DNA from 3 places in the Paraneptunicella aestuarii genome. Region 2 is predicted to be linked to each of the others. Evidence: predicted binding sites of a transcription regulator. Region 2 holds the regulator's gene; each other region holds the start of a gene.
The links. The regulator FNR, encoded in region 2, switches genes on or off when oxygen is low (the NO sensors DNR and NnrR bind a similar motif). The targets are predictions, from matches to a motif close to TTGATCTAGATCAA.
Positions count from the first base shown of each region.

Region 1: clpB (ATP-dependent chaperone ClpB) is a predicted target of FNR. The motif match lies at 2,937-2,950, and genes of this name have one in related genera.
Region 3: KIH87_RS07620 (TraR/DksA family transcriptional regulator) is a predicted target of FNR. The motif match lies at 2,724-2,737, and genes of this name have one in related genera.

Region 1 covers NZ_CP074570.1:1,477,784-1,483,230, forward strand. The annotation lists gene KIH87_RS06255 (outer membrane protein assembly factor BamD) at 1-558, opposite strand, end outside; gene rluD (23S rRNA pseudouridine(1911/1915/1917) synthase RluD) at 966-1,934, shown strand; gene pgeF (peptidoglycan editing factor PgeF) at 1,984-2,772, shown strand; gene clpB (ATP-dependent chaperone ClpB) at 3,039-5,447, shown strand, end outside.
Region 2 covers NZ_CP074570.1:2,480,064-2,485,510, reverse strand. The annotation lists gene KIH87_RS10140 (TonB-dependent receptor) at 1-748, opposite strand, end outside; gene uspE (universal stress protein UspE) at 963-1,898, opposite strand; gene fnr (fumarate/nitrate reduction transcriptional regulator Fnr) at 2,155-2,895, opposite strand; gene KIH87_RS10125 (sulfite exporter TauE/SafE family protein) at 2,925-3,590, opposite strand; gene ccoS (cbb3-type cytochrome oxidase assembly protein CcoS) at 3,580-3,867, opposite strand; gene KIH87_RS10115 (heavy metal translocating P-type ATPase) at 3,864-5,447, opposite strand, start outside.
Region 3 covers NZ_CP074570.1:1,819,236-1,824,682, forward strand. The annotation lists gene KIH87_RS07605 (electron transfer flavoprotein subunit beta/FixA family protein) at 1-220, shown strand, start outside; gene KIH87_RS07610 (electron transfer flavoprotein subunit alpha/FixB family protein) at 220-1,146, shown strand; gene KIH87_RS07615 (DEAD/DEAH box helicase) at 1,265-2,620, opposite strand; gene KIH87_RS07620 (TraR/DksA family transcriptional regulator) at 2,798-3,121, shown strand; gene KIH87_RS07625 (CoA transferase subunit B) at 3,194-3,850, opposite strand; gene KIH87_RS07630 (CoA transferase subunit A) at 3,853-4,563, opposite strand; gene KIH87_RS07635 (LysR family transcriptional regulator) at 4,671-5,447, shown strand, end outside.

The DNA.
Region 1 (5,447 bases), 1.0 Mb from region 2:
TGCTAACTCATATTTCGCTAAACGATTTTTGATATGCCCCATACGCTTGCGTGAATCTGCTGCGTAACGACTGTTCGGGTACTTTTCAATAAGCCCTTTGAAGTCGTTGAAGGCTTGGCGAGCCTGAGTGGCATCGCGGTCTGAACGGTCAATGCCAACAATATCCTGAAAGAAATTGGAGTCAGAGCCCATATTGACCAACCCGCGCATATAAATGGCGTAATCCACATCGGAATGGTTCGGGTTTAAGCGAATAAAGCGGTCGATAGTCGCCAAACATTCATCGGTTTTGTTGGATTTATAATAGGCGTAGATCAAATCTAACTGGACTTGATGCGACAAAGGCCCAAACGGGTAACGAGAATCCAGAGCACTTAAGGTTGCTGCTGCCTGACTGAAATTACCCACTTCCATGCTGCGTTTGGCATCTTCATATAATGCTTCAGCACCTTTATTGGCTATGACAATGTCTTCGTCATCAGGAGAAGATGAACACGCCGTCAAAATTGGCAGGATGATTAAAATGGGTAAAAGACGTAATAAACTTATTGTATTCATTATGAAATTGTTCTTTCCAAAAAACGGTTTCCGTGTCGCGAACTTTGTCATCATCGAATCAGCTTGATTAGATTGATGAGGTAAATCCACAGGATGACGGATTCTACCCCGCAGTGTGGCGATATGCCAATGCCTGGATAATGATATTTCTTATTTGTGGGCAGTGAGACCTGTTTTCCTCATATAAGTTCATAAAAGTCTTTCTTCTGTTTCCTAAATAAATGTAGGCAACGGCAATAGTAAAAATGTCAGTTTAAGTGCTATTCACAGGAAATCAGATATAATCGCTCGCATTATATGTAGCGTAACGACATTGAGTTGATGGTTGAGCTTATATTGCGGATAAAAAAGCGAATGAAAGCCCCATTTATAGCAACGTCGTATTATCTGGATTGATATTTGAGTTTATGAGTTCATCACGAGAAACGGTTGAGTTGTCGGCACAACTAGAAGATCAACATATTGGACAACGAATGGATCAGGTCTTGGCGGAGTTATTCCCGGACTATTCCCGTTCCCGTATAAAAGACTGGATATTGGCTGGTGGAGTGAAAATCGACGGGCAGGTTGTAGATAAGCCTCGCACCAAGATGCTGGGTAATGAAAGCATTGAAGTGACTGGTTTTATTGAAGTTCACTCTGCACATCAGGCACAGGACATCGAGCTACCTATCATTTATGAAGACGACGATATTCTGATTTTAAATAAGCCTGTTGGCATGGTGGTGCATCCTGGTGCGGGTAATCATGACAACACTTTATTGAATGCCATGTTAAATCATTGCCCTGGTATTGATATTGTGCCAAGAGCTGGCATTGTGCATCGCCTGGACAAAGACACCACGGGGTTGATGGTGGTAGCTAAAACCATTCCAGCTCACACGCATTTAGTTGCAGAATTGCAAGCTCGTGAGATTACCCGTGAATATGAAGCGATTGTAAATGGTGTCATGGTGGCTGGCGGTACTGTTGATGCGGCCATTGGTCGACATCAAACCAAGCGCACCAGTATGGCGGTACGGCACGACGGTAAGCCATCGGTAACCCACTATCGTATTATCGAAAAGTTCGCTGATTTTACTCATTTAAGATTGAAGCTGGAGTCGGGGCGTACCCATCAGATCCGTGTGCATATGTCGCATATTCGTCATCCGTTGGTAGGTGATCCGATGTATGGTGGTCGTATGCGATTGCCTAAAGGCGCGTCTCCTGAATTAGTTGAAACATTGCGAGGCTTTAACCGCCAGGCATTGCATGCCGTGAAACTGGGATTATTTCATCCCACATCTGGCGAATGGATGACTTGGGAAGCGCCGTTGCCAGAGGATTTTGTTAAGCTGCGAAATACACTGCGAAAACAATCGCCTCTTATTTAGTCTGTTTAACCCGAACAGTGGAGCCATGATGTCAGAAGAGAAAATGCCTATGGCAGATTCGTCACTTGAACTGTCTTTTGATCTGGCCTCGGACTTGGCTCCCGAATGGATTCTGCCTGATTGGGATGCGCCTGCAAATATTCAGGCGTTTTGCTCAACTCGTCATAGTGCGGGCGAGAGTCTGCCTCCGTATGACTCTTTCAATATTGCCATGCATGTAGGCGATGAACCTGAGCATGTTGAGTCCAATCGTCAACGTTTACCTATGCCAGACATTCAATGGTTAGAACAGGTTCACAGTACCAGAGCGTTGCAACTTCCCTACACCGGCGATGATTTAAAAGCAGACGCCTGTTTTACCTTCCAACCTGAAATCGCCTGTGCGGTTATGACTGCTGACTGCTTGCCGATTCTTTTGTGCGGCGGTGATTCTCAAGGGCAAGCTAAATGGATCGCTGCTATTCATGCTGGCTGGAGAGGGTTAGCTAACGGCATTATTGAGCAGACTATTAGTGATATTCGGTCTGCATCAGCAGAGCCTATACAGCTAACTAATGTTCAGGCATGGCTTGGGCCAGCGATTAGCGTTAACGCGTTTGAAGTTGGAGAAGATGTTAAAGCCGCCTTTCTTGAATTTGATGATGATTTCTATTGGGCTTCTTCGACTGGTAAGTTCTTCGCTGACTTATATTCTATTGCCAGAAAAAAGCTTAATGCTTTGGGTATTGTGAGTGTGAGTGGCGGCGATTTATGCACTTACTCTGATCCTGAGCGCTTTTATTCCTACCGCCGAGATGGCAAAACCGGGCGTATGGTTTCGCTCATCTGGATTAAATAACCTGAATTCGGGATAAGAAACACCTTCCAGCGCAGCTAAATCCAGTGAAACTTCAAGAGTAACGATATTTCTTATCCCGAGTTCAGGTTAAATAACCTAATCATTAACCGCCATTAAATAAAAAACAGAACAATCTAAAAAGCATGATTAAGCTGCTATCAGGATTGATCTGGCACAATTAATAGAATTTCTTACACTTGAAGTTATTGAATGCACACCCATTAATTGGGTAATGAAGCCGAAACTTTTCTAAATTGGGTGTATTTATGCGGTTAGACAGATTAACAAGCAAATTTCAAATCGCCATTTCTGATGCTCAATCATTAGCATTAGGGCGAGATCATCAATATATCGAGCCTGTCCATATCATGATGTCATTGTTGAATCAGGAAGGGGGCTCAGTCAGACCATTAATGGATGCCGCCGGAGTTAATACTAACAGCTTGCGTTCAGCTCTTTCTCAGGCTATAGAGCGTTTGCCCCGTGTCGATGGCATTGGTGGTGATGTTCAGCTGTCAAAAGATACTGTGGTCTTAATTAATCTGTGCGACAAAATCGCACAAAAGCGTAAAGACGATTACATCACCTCAGAAGTCTTCGTATTGTCTGCAATGGATGACAAAGGGCGTTTGGGAGAAATTCTGACGCAACTAGGCGCAACCAAAGAGAAAATCGAAAATGCCATTGAGAAAATGCGTGGTGGTCAGAAAGTGACTGATCCGAATGCCGAAGATGTGCGTCAGGCATTGGAAAAATATACCACTGACCTGACCGAGCGCGCTGAGCAAGGCAAGCTTGATCCCGTGATTGGACGTGATGATGAAATCCGTCGCACGCTACAGGTGTTACAACGTCGTACTAAAAACAACCCTGTTTTGATTGGTGAACCCGGGGTGGGTAAAACCGCAATCGTGGAAGGGTTGGCGCAGCGGATCGTTAACGGTGAAGTACCAGACAGTTTGAAGAACAAGAAGGTCTTGTCTTTAGACATGGGCGCTTTGGTCGCGGGTGCCAAGTATCGCGGTGAGTTTGAAGAACGTTTAAAAGCGGTACTGAATGAACTGGCGAAAGAAGAAGGTAGCGTCATTCTGTTTATTGACGAATTGCACACTATGGTTGGTGCTGGCAAAGGCGACGGTGCAATGGATGCGGGGAACATGCTTAAACCTGCGTTGGCGCGCGGTGAATTACACTGCGTTGGCGCGACTACGTTGGATGAATATCGTCAATATATCGAGAAAGATGCGGCTTTAGAGCGTCGCTTCCAGAAGGTGTTGGTTGATGAACCAACGGTTGAAGATACCATCGCTATTTTACGTGGGTTAAAAGAGCGTTATGAGCTTCACCATTCGGTTGATATTACTGACCCGGCTATTGTTGCTGCTGCAACCTTGTCACATCGTTATATCAGTGACCGTCAATTACCTGATAAAGCCATCGATTTAATTGATGAAGCCGCAGCAAGCCTGCGTTTGCAAATCGATTCCAAGCCGGAAGAAATGGATCGCATGGAGCGTAAGATCATCCAGTTCAAATTGGAAGAGCAGGCGTTGTCTAAAGAAACCGATGAAGCCAGTTATAAGCGTTTAGCAGCCATTGAGTTAGAACGTGAAAAGCTGGAGCAGAAGTTCAAGGACATGGAAAAGGTGTGGGAAACCGAGAAGATGGCCGTGCAAGGCACGCAACATATCAAGGCTGAACTGGAACAGGCTAAGCTGGATTTGGAGATCGCTCGTCGTGCTCAAGATTTAAACCGTATGTCGGAACTGCAATATGGCCGTATTCCTGAATTGGAACAAAAGTTGGAATATGCCGCAGTAGGTGAGTCTAAAGAAATGACCTTGTTGAAGAACAAAGTCACTGACAATGAAATAGCGGATGTACTGTCTCGCTGGACGGGAATTCCTGTTTCCAAAATGTTAGAAGGTGAAAAGTCGAAGCTGTTGCGTATGGAAGAGGAACTTCACCAACGTGTTATCGGACAAAGTGAAGCTGTTGACGCCGTATCAAATGCGATTCGTCGTTCTCGTGCTGGCTTGTCGGATCCTAACCGTCCAATTGGTTCGTTCTTGTTTCTTGGCCCAACCGGTGTGGGTAAAACAGAACTTTGTAAAGCATTAGCCGCGTTCTTGTTTGATACCTCAGAGTCGATGGTCAGGATCGATATGTCTGAGTTCATGGAAAAACATTCGGTTGCTCGCTTGGTGGGTGCGCCTCCTGGCTATGTTGGTTACGAAGAAGGTGGCTACTTGACCGAAGCAGTGCGCCGAAAGCCTTATTCAGTAATTTTGCTGGATGAAGTTGAGAAAGCTCACCCGGATGTCTTCAATATATTGCTGCAAGTATTGGATGATGGTCGTCTAACCGATGGTCAAGGCCGTACGGTCGACTTCAAAAATACGGTTGTGATTATGACTTCGAACCTGGGTTCTGACTTGATTCAGGAACTGCATACCGAAGCTGATTACGAGCAAATGAAGTCTGCGGTTATGGGGGTTGTTTCCGAGAACTTTAGACCTGAGTTTATCAACCGTATTGATGATACGGTGGTATTCCATCCGTTGGCGAAAACTCAGATCAAGGAAATCGCTCGTATTCAATTGGCACTTTTGACTGACAGATTAAAAGATAAGGGTATTGAGTTGCATTTGTCGGACGCAGCATTGGATAAGTTG
Region 2 (5,447 bases):
ATTCAGCAAATAAACTGGCTCGAATACCCCAATCGTGTTCATTACCCAGGTCTTCTCTACCGATGGCGTCTAAATAACCATCGCGATTATTGGAAGTATATGAACCTCGGAACGACCAGTTGTCGTTAATAGGGATGTTAACCAAGCCTTCAAATTTACGTTTGTAGTAGTTACCTAAAGTCACTCGAACGTTACCTTCGTAATCAATAACGGGTGATTTGGTGATAATGTTAACTGCACCAGCAGCAGAGTTACGACCAAATAGCGTACCTTGAGGGCCTTTCAGGATTTCCACGCGCTCCACATCGTTGAAGTTCAGGTTTGACGTACCGCGACGACCGATGTATACACCGTCGATATAAACGGCTACCGCAGGGTCAAGGCCGATACCGAAGTCATTGGTGGTGATGCCACGTACTGTCCAGGTGGTTTGCGTTGCGGTCGCGTTATTTGATTCGAAACCTGAAGTGTATAAGCCTAAATCATTTAAATCTGATGCACCGATTTTACGAATGGCATCTTCCGAGAAAGCGCTGATAGCGATAGGCACTTCTTGAAGGTTTTCGGTACGTTTTTGTGCAGTAACGTTAATAATTTCGATACCGCTATATTCTTGTTTTGCAGAGTCTTGGGCAGGAGCTTGCTCCTGTGCTGACAGACCTCCGGCCAGAGAGCTTAATCCAAACAATATCGCCAGCGACAGCTTACTTGGCTTTAATGTGTGTGTGATGTTCCCGTGATTTGTCATGATGCTTCCAGTTTTTGTGTGTGAATGTAATGAAAATAAGTTGTTATCGAAGCAGCTAGATAAGTACACCGACCAGTGGAAATAATCAACCTAAAATACCGGTTTGAGCCGAAAAGAGACAAGATTATGGTATGTATGGAGAATAAAATAAGCCCTGATGTAAAAACAGGGCTTATAAAATGAATATGTAGAATTAAATGAAGTGTGACGAGAACTAGTTCAACTGCACAGGAGATTCAAAGCCTTCTGGCTTTAACGCCAAAACATCACAGTCCAGCATATCAATAACGTGCTCTGCGGTATTACCAATTAACGCCGCAGAAATACCGACACGTCCGATAGTACCGATGATCACTAATTCTGCGTCGATTTCTTTAGCGACTGCTGGAATAACATCTTCAGGCAAGCCTTCCTTAACGTGGCAGTTTTCCAAAGCAACTTGATGAGTTTGCGCGTGGGAAGTCATGCATTTATCGTGATAGGCTTTTACCGATTCGTTATAGCCTTGAGGGTCGAATTCCGGGATCTCAATGGCAATGTTTACCGGAGTTCCAGGGTAAGAATTCACCAAATGAACGTTTGCTTTCAGTATCGATGCCATATCGTGGGCTGTTTTGGTAACTCGTTTGTTCAAAGACTGATGTGCTTCGTCTTCTGTACCCACATTCACCGCAGCAAGGATCTGACCGTTTGCTGGCCAATCGTGTTCTTTAACTAACAAAACAGAAGCCGGCGCTTTTCTTAACAGGTGCCAATCTGTTGGAGTAAAAATAACTGATTTAAGTGTATCGTGCTTTTGAGTGCCTTTTACTATGAGATCGTGGCCTTGCTCCATACACTCAATAATAATGCCTTCGTAAGGGCGGTTATGCCACGCAACTTTTACATTGATGGGCACATCGGTTTGCTTCTGATGGGCATCAACAATACTGGTAAGCCAATCCACTTTGTCGTCGATCATGGCTTGTCGCATGACTTCTCTTTCGTCAACGGAAAGCATGGTCGTCATTTCATAGGAAAAGTCATAAATGGTAAGGAAGGCGGTAATGCTTCCACCTGTTTTTTCTGCCAGCTCAATCGCTCTATCCAGCGATTTTTGTTTTTGAATTGTAGGATCTATAACGGCCAGAATTTTTTGGAAGTTACCCATTTCTATCCACCTTGGTAATAAGAGAGTTACAACTAAAAGTTACATTAACATAATGGTTTAGCTTGACCATATAGGCAAGTTTTTGACTTGTTTGAGATCAAACTAACTCTTTTCAATACATTTTATTGCTGATTTTCTAATCTCACACTCGTTTTATTAGAGGAAAATAGCAGGGAGTAAAAAGCGGGATACAAAAAAGCTGCTAAAAATAGCAGCCTTTAAATGTGGCTTGATTATAAAACTTAAAATCAACGAATTATTGCAGAGTCACCGAGCAGGTATTGCGCTGTGAACCCATTCTTTCTTCCAGTTTGGGATGATTAACAATGCTGATTAATTTGCCATTTACTTCGATCAAATTTTCTTTTTGGAATCGCGTTAGCAAACGACTGATCGTTTCAACCGTTAATCCTAAATAGTTTCCGATTTCGCCACGAGTCATGGTGAGCCGGAATTCGTTAGCGGAGAAGCCACGATCATGGAAACGATTCGACAAACTCTTAATAAAGTAAGCTAAACGCTCTTCAGCAGTACGTTTGTTCAACAGCATAAACATTTCCTGATCATGATGAATTTCATTACTCATCAAGCGCATGATTTGCTGTCTTAATTTAGGAAATTCACCGGAAAGATCGTCCAGTGTCTGGTAGGGGATTTCACATACCATCGACGTTTCCAGCGCTTGAGCAAAGCTTTGGTGTTTTAACTCCAGCAAGCCATCAAACCCAATAATCTCACCCGGTAGATGAAAAGCGGTGATTTGCTCTTCACCATCTTGAGACACGGTAAATGTTTTAAATGACCCTGAACGAACGGCATACAATGCTTTTAGCCCATCACCAGCGGTGAATAGACGCTCATTTTTCTGAATAGGACGTTTACGCTGGATAATATCGTCTAGCTTGCTTAACTCTTTCGAATTGAGATTGAAAGGCAAGCATAGCTGACTGAAACTACAATTTTGACAATGAATAGAAGAACTCGGGTGACCGGCCATGCTTTGTTCCTGTGTTAGTTCAAGGGGTACTATAGAATATCTGGCAAGGATTTGGAAATACTATAAATTCCGAATAAGCAAATTAAAACTGCCATTATTTGTTTGGTTTGAGGGCGTTCCATCATTTTTGCCAGGCTTTTTCCCGATAATGCTAACAGGATTACTGAGGGTAAAGTTCCTATACCAAAGAACATCATGGTTAATGCCCCATCAAGCCATGCTTCACTCGCTAAACTCCAGGTTAACGCTGAATAAACCAATCCACAGGGGAGCCAGCCCCAAACAATGCCGTAAGGTAAGGCATAGATAGGAGATTTAAAAGGAACGAAACGTTTCCCTATGGGGCTGATATGTTTCCAAAGTTTTCCGCCCGCCTTTTCCAGATAACTGAGAATGCGCCACCAGCCGCCAATGTAAGCCGCGACAAGGATCAGAAATACGCCACTAAGAAGGTTTAACCAGACAATGCCATTTTGTATTTGATGCGAGAATATACTGCCAAAGGTTCCAGTAATTGCGCCAGCGAGTGTGTAGCTGCTGATCCTGCCGATATTATAGGTGGCGATAAAAGGCAGCTTGTTTTTCTCTTTTGGGATCGCAAAGCTCAGACCTGCGACGACACCGCCGCACATCGACACACAATGAACACTGCCAGCGAGGCCAATTAAAAAAGCGGCTATCAGATCAACGTGCATGATTGGAAGAAGAGGAAGGTTGCTGAGAGTTTTCTTCGCTGACAGAGCCCTCATGTACAGACGGTTCCTCTTTCTCTGCTTGGCTATGATGATTATTTACTGAGGTAGGAGCTTCTTTTGATGCATGATCCTGCTTAATGTCCTCATCAAATAATATGTTGTATCCCTGCCTATCAAGATCATTAAACTGATCGCTCTTTACTGCCCAAAAGAAAACCACAATGGCGATGGCTACAATGAGAATCGCTAATGGAATTAATACGTAAATAATACTCATACTGTTTCTCTGGGCGTTTCTTTTGTTTCTGACATGAGTGGATTGTTGTCAGAACTCTGTACATTAGCAATGTCGGGAATATTAACAGAAAGAAGTCGGGTAGAGTTATAGACAACAATGATAGAACTCAGTGACATGCCGATGACGGCCATCCAGGGCGTTAAAAAACCGATCATGGCGAGGGGTAATACCGATGTGTTGTAACCCAATGCCCAGAGAATATTGGTGCGGATAGTATTGCGCGTTTTTTGAGCGATACGAAATAACGCGATTAATTTGCTAATGTTGCCGCCCAGCATAATGACATCCGCTGCATTTTTGGCGAGATCCGAAGCGCCTGATGCGGCTACGGAAATATCTGCCTGTGCTAAAACAGGGCCATCATTAATGCCGTCGCCTACCATTAACACGCGTTTGCCTTGAGCTTGTAATGACTTGATATAATCCAGCTTGTCTTCAGGGCGACATTCTGCTTTCCATTCTGCGATATTCAATTCTTCGGCAATGTTGGCTACGTTTGCTCTGTTGTCACCACTTAATATCACTGGTTGTAAATGACGAATGGTATCAATAAAGGCGAGGACTCCTTCGCTTAATTTATCTCGCAGTTCAAAGCTGGCAATCAGTTTACCTTCGCATTCAAGAAAGACGTTGGCTTCTTTGTGTGTATGAGGCTGTTCCAGGGTAGAGGAGTTAAAAATATAGTTTGCAGAGCCAATCTTATAGTGTTTACCTGCAATAACCCCTTCAACACCTTTACCTACGTGGTTTTTACTCTGTTCGACTTTTTCTATGTTCTGTGCCGTAAAGGCTTTGGCGATAGGGTGTTCGGAGCAGGCTTCCAAACTGGTCGCAATACTTAACACCAGATCGTCATTTAAATCGCTGTAATTTTTCCAATGGAACAGGCTGAATTTGCCTTCGGTTAATGTGCCGGTTTTATCAAAAACAACCGTGTCGATTTGATTAAGGTTTTCCAGAAAATCGGCAGATTTCAGGATCAAATTAAACTGCTTGAGCTTGGCCATTGCGGCGGTCAATGCACTGGGCGTTGCGAGCCCCAAGGCACAAGGGCAGGTGGCAACCAGCACGGCAACGGCATACATTAAGGCATGTTCGTCTTGCAGGGTTGACCAATACAGGAATGTGCCTGTTGCAAACAATAAAACCGCGTAAACAAAGAACTTAGCGAGCTTATCGGCGAAAATGGCAATTCTGGGTTTTTCTCCCAAAGCCAGCTCTTGAAGGCGACTAATATGCCTCACTGCGGAGTTTTGTAAGCTATGTGTGACTTCGACTTCTAACACACTACCTTGATTGACTGTTCCGCCATAAACCGTATCACCAACGTTTTTTAGTTCCGGTTGGAACTCACCGGTGAGCATGGATTCATCGACATGGCTTTGCCCTTGAACCACTTTGCCATCGACTGGCAGCATTTCTCCCGGTTTGGTTCTAACGATCTGTCCCGGTTTTAACGTTTTAGCTAAACATTGCTGTTCAATACCGTCAATAAGAAGCCGGGCGGTAACAGGCATGTGTTTATTGCTGTTAGCTGCCATCATTGCGGCTTTACGTCG
Region 3 (5,447 bases), 660 kb from region 2:
CTTGCGTTTGAATGAACCTCGCTATGCTTCTTTGCCTAACATCATGAAAGCCAAGAAAAAACCGATTGATGTTAAAGCCGCTGCCGATTTCGGTATTGAGCTGGCTTCCAAAGTGACAACTTTGAAAGTTGAAGCGCCTGCACAGCGTCAAGGTGGTGTGAAAGTGGCAGATGTTGCCGAGTTGGTTGCAAAATTGAAAAACGAAGCGAAGGTGATCTAATGGCTATTTTGGTTTATGCAGAACACGACAACCAGCACCTGAAAGCTGAGTCTTACAAATTGGTTAATGCTGCACAGCAAATGGGTGACGACATTCATATGTTGGTGGCTGGTGAAAACTGTGGCGCAGTTGCAGAGCAAGCGGCAAAAGTGACTGGCGTAGCGAAAGTATTAGTGGCTGATAATGCTGCCTATAAAGATCAATTAGCTGAGAACGTGGCTGATTTGGTTTTGGCCTTGGCTGATGGTTATAGCCACTTGTTGGCAGCTGCGACAACTACGGGCAAAAACTTCATGCCTCGCGTTGCGGCGTTGCTGGATGTTGCACAAATCTCTGACATTATCGCAGTGGAAAGTGCGGATACATTTAAGCGTCCTATTTATGCAGGTAATGCCATTGCGACTGTACAAAGTGCTGACGCTGTAAAAGTGATTACCGTTCGTGCCAGTGCCTTTGATGCCGCAACGGAAGAAGGCAGTGCTGAAGTTCAAGCGATTGATGTGGTTAAAAGTAGTGATTTGGTTAAGTTCGTTTCTCAAGCGTTGACCAAATCTGAGCGTCCAGAATTGACCGCTGCCAGTGTGATTATCTCTGGTGGTCGCGGTATGCAAAATGGTGAGAACTTCAAGTTGTTGGACGGTATCGCGGACAAATTAGGCGCTGCAATTGGTGCGTCTCGCGCCGCTGTTGATGCTGGCTTCGTACCTAACGATATGCAGGTTGGTCAAACCGGTAAAGTGGTTGCGCCTCAACTATACATTGCTGTTGGTATTTCTGGTGCTATTCAGCATTTGGCTGGTATGAAAGATTCCAAAGTGATTGTTGCTATCAACAAAGACGAAGAAGCGCCGATTTTCCAAATCGCTGATTATGGTCTGGTTGGTGACTTGTTCCAGATTCTACCTGAGTTGGAAGCTGCTTTATAAGCTGCTTTTAATTGCTTTTTATATTGAAAGGGCGCTGATATTTATCAGCGCCCTTTCTTTTTGCTTATTTTCTTTTTGCGTCCGTTCTTTTTGAGAGCCCTTTGTTGGCTATTGACGATTAATCTTCGATATCGTCATCGAAATCCTGTATTTCTTGATCAAGCGTAGGGCGCTTTTTCTTCTTTAAGAATGGTGCATCACCCACATCTTTTCCTTCCATTGTTTTAACCAGTACAGTCTTTCTTGGTTTTTTCTTAACGGCAGCCGAACCTGATTTCCCGTCACTCTGTTTGTTACCAGAAGGTCTCGGTTGGTTTTCTTTGAAACCTGAAAATTTAGCCGGTAATTCTTCTACTGTCTCAAAGTTAAACTCTTGTTGTAGCTGTTGTTTCAATAGAGTAAAGGTACGCCAGTCTTTCGGGCCTACCAGAGCAATTGCGGTGCCTTCGTTACCAGAACGACCTGTACGACCAATGCGGTGAATGTATTCATCGGCTGTTTTAGGTAAGTCAAAGTTGATCACCAACGATACCGTTGGAATGTCCAGTCCTCTGGATGCCACGTCAGTTGTGACTAATAACTGATGCTTGTTCAGAGAGAAATCCTGCATGATGGCAGCACGTTTGCTTTGAATCAGCTCACCACTGAGCGCCGTGCTGTTGATACCCCATTTTTGGCACAGTTCGCTTAAACGGGAGGTGTCTTCGCGCGTAGCGGTGAAGATAATCGCTTGCTTAAAGGACTCCTTGTTTAACAGGTGTTTAAGCAATAGCTCCTTGTGCTCAATGTGATCCGCAAAATAGAAGTGTTGCTTGATATCGGCGTTTGCCTGATCACTGGCATCAATGTTGATGTGCAATGGTTGTTTTTGTAACTCTGATGCCAAGTCGTTTACTAATACGCTGTGCATAGTTGCCGAGAACATCATGGTTTGGCGTTTACGATGATCAGCGGCCTGGTTGATCTGTTTCAGTTGCTCCTGAAAACCCAAATCCAACATTCGGTCAGCTTCATCCAGAATCAGCATTTCCAAGCCATTTAGAAATAAGCTCTTGCCCTGTAAATGGTCAGCCACGCGCCCTGGCGTGCCAACAACGAAAGCCGGGTTTTTGTTCATGGTTTTGGCTTGATCGTTGTAATTGTCTCCACCAACCAATAGCGCAGCTTTCAAAGGGGTATTCTTGATCAGTTGCAATAACTCGTTGAATACCTGCTTGGCAAGTTCGCGAGTGGGGGCTAGTACCAACACTCTTGCATCACGTTTACTTAATGCCTTTTGCGTTAAGGTTCTGTGAATAGCGGGGATCAAAAATGCCAGCGTTTTTCCTGAGCCCGTTTTGGATGAGGCCAGTAGATCCTTTCCTAATAAGGCGTGTGGAATGGCTTGTTGTTGAATGGGAGTTACCGTGGTGAACTCTTTTAATGCCAGGATTTTTTGAAGACGGTTGTCTAAGGGTAAATCAGAAAATAACACTATGGTGCTCGGAAACGATGAATGCGGTCATTATACGGATATACCAATCTTAGAGATATACATTGTGCGAATTAATAACACACTCTAATCATTTACAGGCAATTTGCGGTAGATCAAAACTCATTTTTACGACAGCGACTAGGCTTAGCAAAGATTTATAGAGGTCTGTAATTGCTTATGAATACAAATCAAACCCGTGAGATCTTATTGAGTAAACAACGTCGCTTACAGCGTAGGGTTTCCATGATTGATCTGGATTTTCGCAGGGAAAGGGACGATGACTTTGAGGAATTAGCCACTGAATCTGAAAATGATGAAGTGCTAAGTGCTTTGCAAAATGAAGCGATTGTGGAACTGGAGCAAATAACCAAAGCATTGCATTTACTGGATTGTGGTCGATATGGTAAATGCCTTGATTGTGGTCAGGATATTAGCAAAGAACGTTTACAGGTGTTGCCTTATACCACTCTTTGCTCAAAGTGCGCCAGTGACGATAGCTAAAAAAGAAAGCCATCAAAAGAAAGCCATCCTTGGCAACACCAAGGATGGCTTTTCTATTAATCAGACTAGAAATTAGAACTGCATTTCAGGGACGTCGCCTTCTACGACTAATTCACCTTCAGTTTTCGCTTTAATCTCTTCAACCGATACACCTGGCGCTCTTTCAATCAGATAAAACGCTTTGTTGCGTACTTCCAAAACAGCCAGGTCTGTGATGATACGAGTAATACAGTTAACACCTGTTAGTGGCAACGTACACTCTTTCAACAATTTCGACTCACCATCTTTGTTTGCATGAGTCATGGTAACAATGATGTTTTGCGCACCGGCTACCAAGTCCATTGCGCCACCCATACCTTTGACCAGCTTGCCCGGGATCATCCAGGAAGCGATGTTGCCGTTTACGTCTACTTCAAATGCACCCAGTACAGTGACATCAACGTGACCACCACGGATCATGGCAAAGCTGTCGGCAGAGTTGAAGATCGAAGCGCCAACGGCTGCGGTAACTGTTTCTTTACCAGCGTTAATCATGTCAGCGTCAACCTGTTCTTCAGTCGGGTAAGGGCCCATACCTAACAAGCCGTTTTCCGATTGCAACATAACGTGAATATCGTCAGGGACGTAGTTAGCTGCCAGAGTAGGAATACCAATGCCGAGATTGACATAATCACCATCTTTGAATTCTCTCGCTACACGCATAGCGATTTGGTCTCTTGATAATGCCATGATTAGTTTCCTCCTGCCGGACGGGTTACTCGACGCTCGATACGCTTCTCGAAAGTGCCTTGAATAACGCGATCAATGAAAATACCCGGAGTATGAATTTCGGTAGGTTTCAACTCACCAGGCTCAACAATTTCTTCAACTTCCAGAACGGTGATTTTGCCAGCAGTGGCTGCCATAGGGTTGAAGTTCATTGCTGTGTCGCGATAAATACAGTTGCCTAGTCTGTCTGCTTTCCAAGCCTTAACGATAGCGAAGTCGCCTACAATACCTTCTTCAAGAATGTATTTACGACCATTGAATTCACGCACTTCTTTGCCTTCAGCGACTGGTGTACCGTAACCCGTTGCAGTATAGAAACCGGGGATACCTGCACCGCCAGCACGCATTCTTTCAGCAAGCGTACCTTGAGGAGTCAATTCAACTTCCAATTCGCCAGACATCAGCTGCTTTTCAAATTCAGCATTTTCACCGACATAAGAAGATACCATTTTCTTGATTTGGCGATCTTCAAGTAAGATGCCCAAGCCAAAACCATCAACACCACAGTTGTTGGAAACGATGGTTAAGCCTTTTACACCCATCTTTTTGATTTGAGCGATTAATCCTTCAGGAATACCGCATAGGCCGAATCCGCCTGCAATGATGGTCATGTCGTCAGTCAGACCAGCCATGGCTTCTTCGTAACTGGTGACCACTTTATTGAAACCTGCCATTTTTACTCCGCAGTTTATGAATTTGTTATCATTATTGGAAACAGTTGTTAATATGTAAAATTAAATAAATTTCTTAATTAATAAATAAATTTTATTAAATTGCGCTGATGAATATCTCATTAAAACAAGTTAAAGCCTTTGTGAAAGTAGCACAATGTCGCAACTATGCCGAAGCGGCTGAGCGATTACATGTTTCGCAGCCTGCCTTATCGATTGCTATTCGCAACTTGGAACAAACCATTGGGGGGGCTTTGTTCAGCCGTTCAACACGTAAAGTGGAACTCACACCTGAAGGACAGGAGTTTTTTCCGGTTGCCAAACGGTTATTGCAAGATTGGGAAGAAGCCTGCTCCGATTTGAATAACCTGTTTAGTTTGCAAAAAGGGAAACTCACTATTGCCGTTATGCCGTCGTTTGCAGACACCATGCTGCCTAAGGTGTTACTGGCGTTTCATGATTCTTATCCCAACATCAGTATTTCAGTACAAGACGTTGTTATGGAATCAGCAATGAATGCAGTCAGAGAATCTCGTGCAGAGCTGGGTATTACTTTCGAAAGCGATACCCTTGATGGTTTGGACTTCTTGCCTTTGTTTGATAATGACTGTGTTTTGATCTGTCAGCCTGAACACGAGCTAGCGTTGCAAAACGAAGTGGATTGGGACCAAATCAGTGCATTTCCCTTTGTTGCTATGAACTGGGGCTCAACGATGCGACGCTGGATCGATGAAGCTTCAGTTGAGCACAATCTAACCTTGAATATAACAGCCGAAGCCGGGCAGTTAGTAACGTTAGGGCAATTCGTTGCAGTTGGTATGGGGATCTCGGTCGTGCCAGCCTTGTGCCGTATTCAAATGGAAAACAAAGGTTTGGTGTGTCGACCT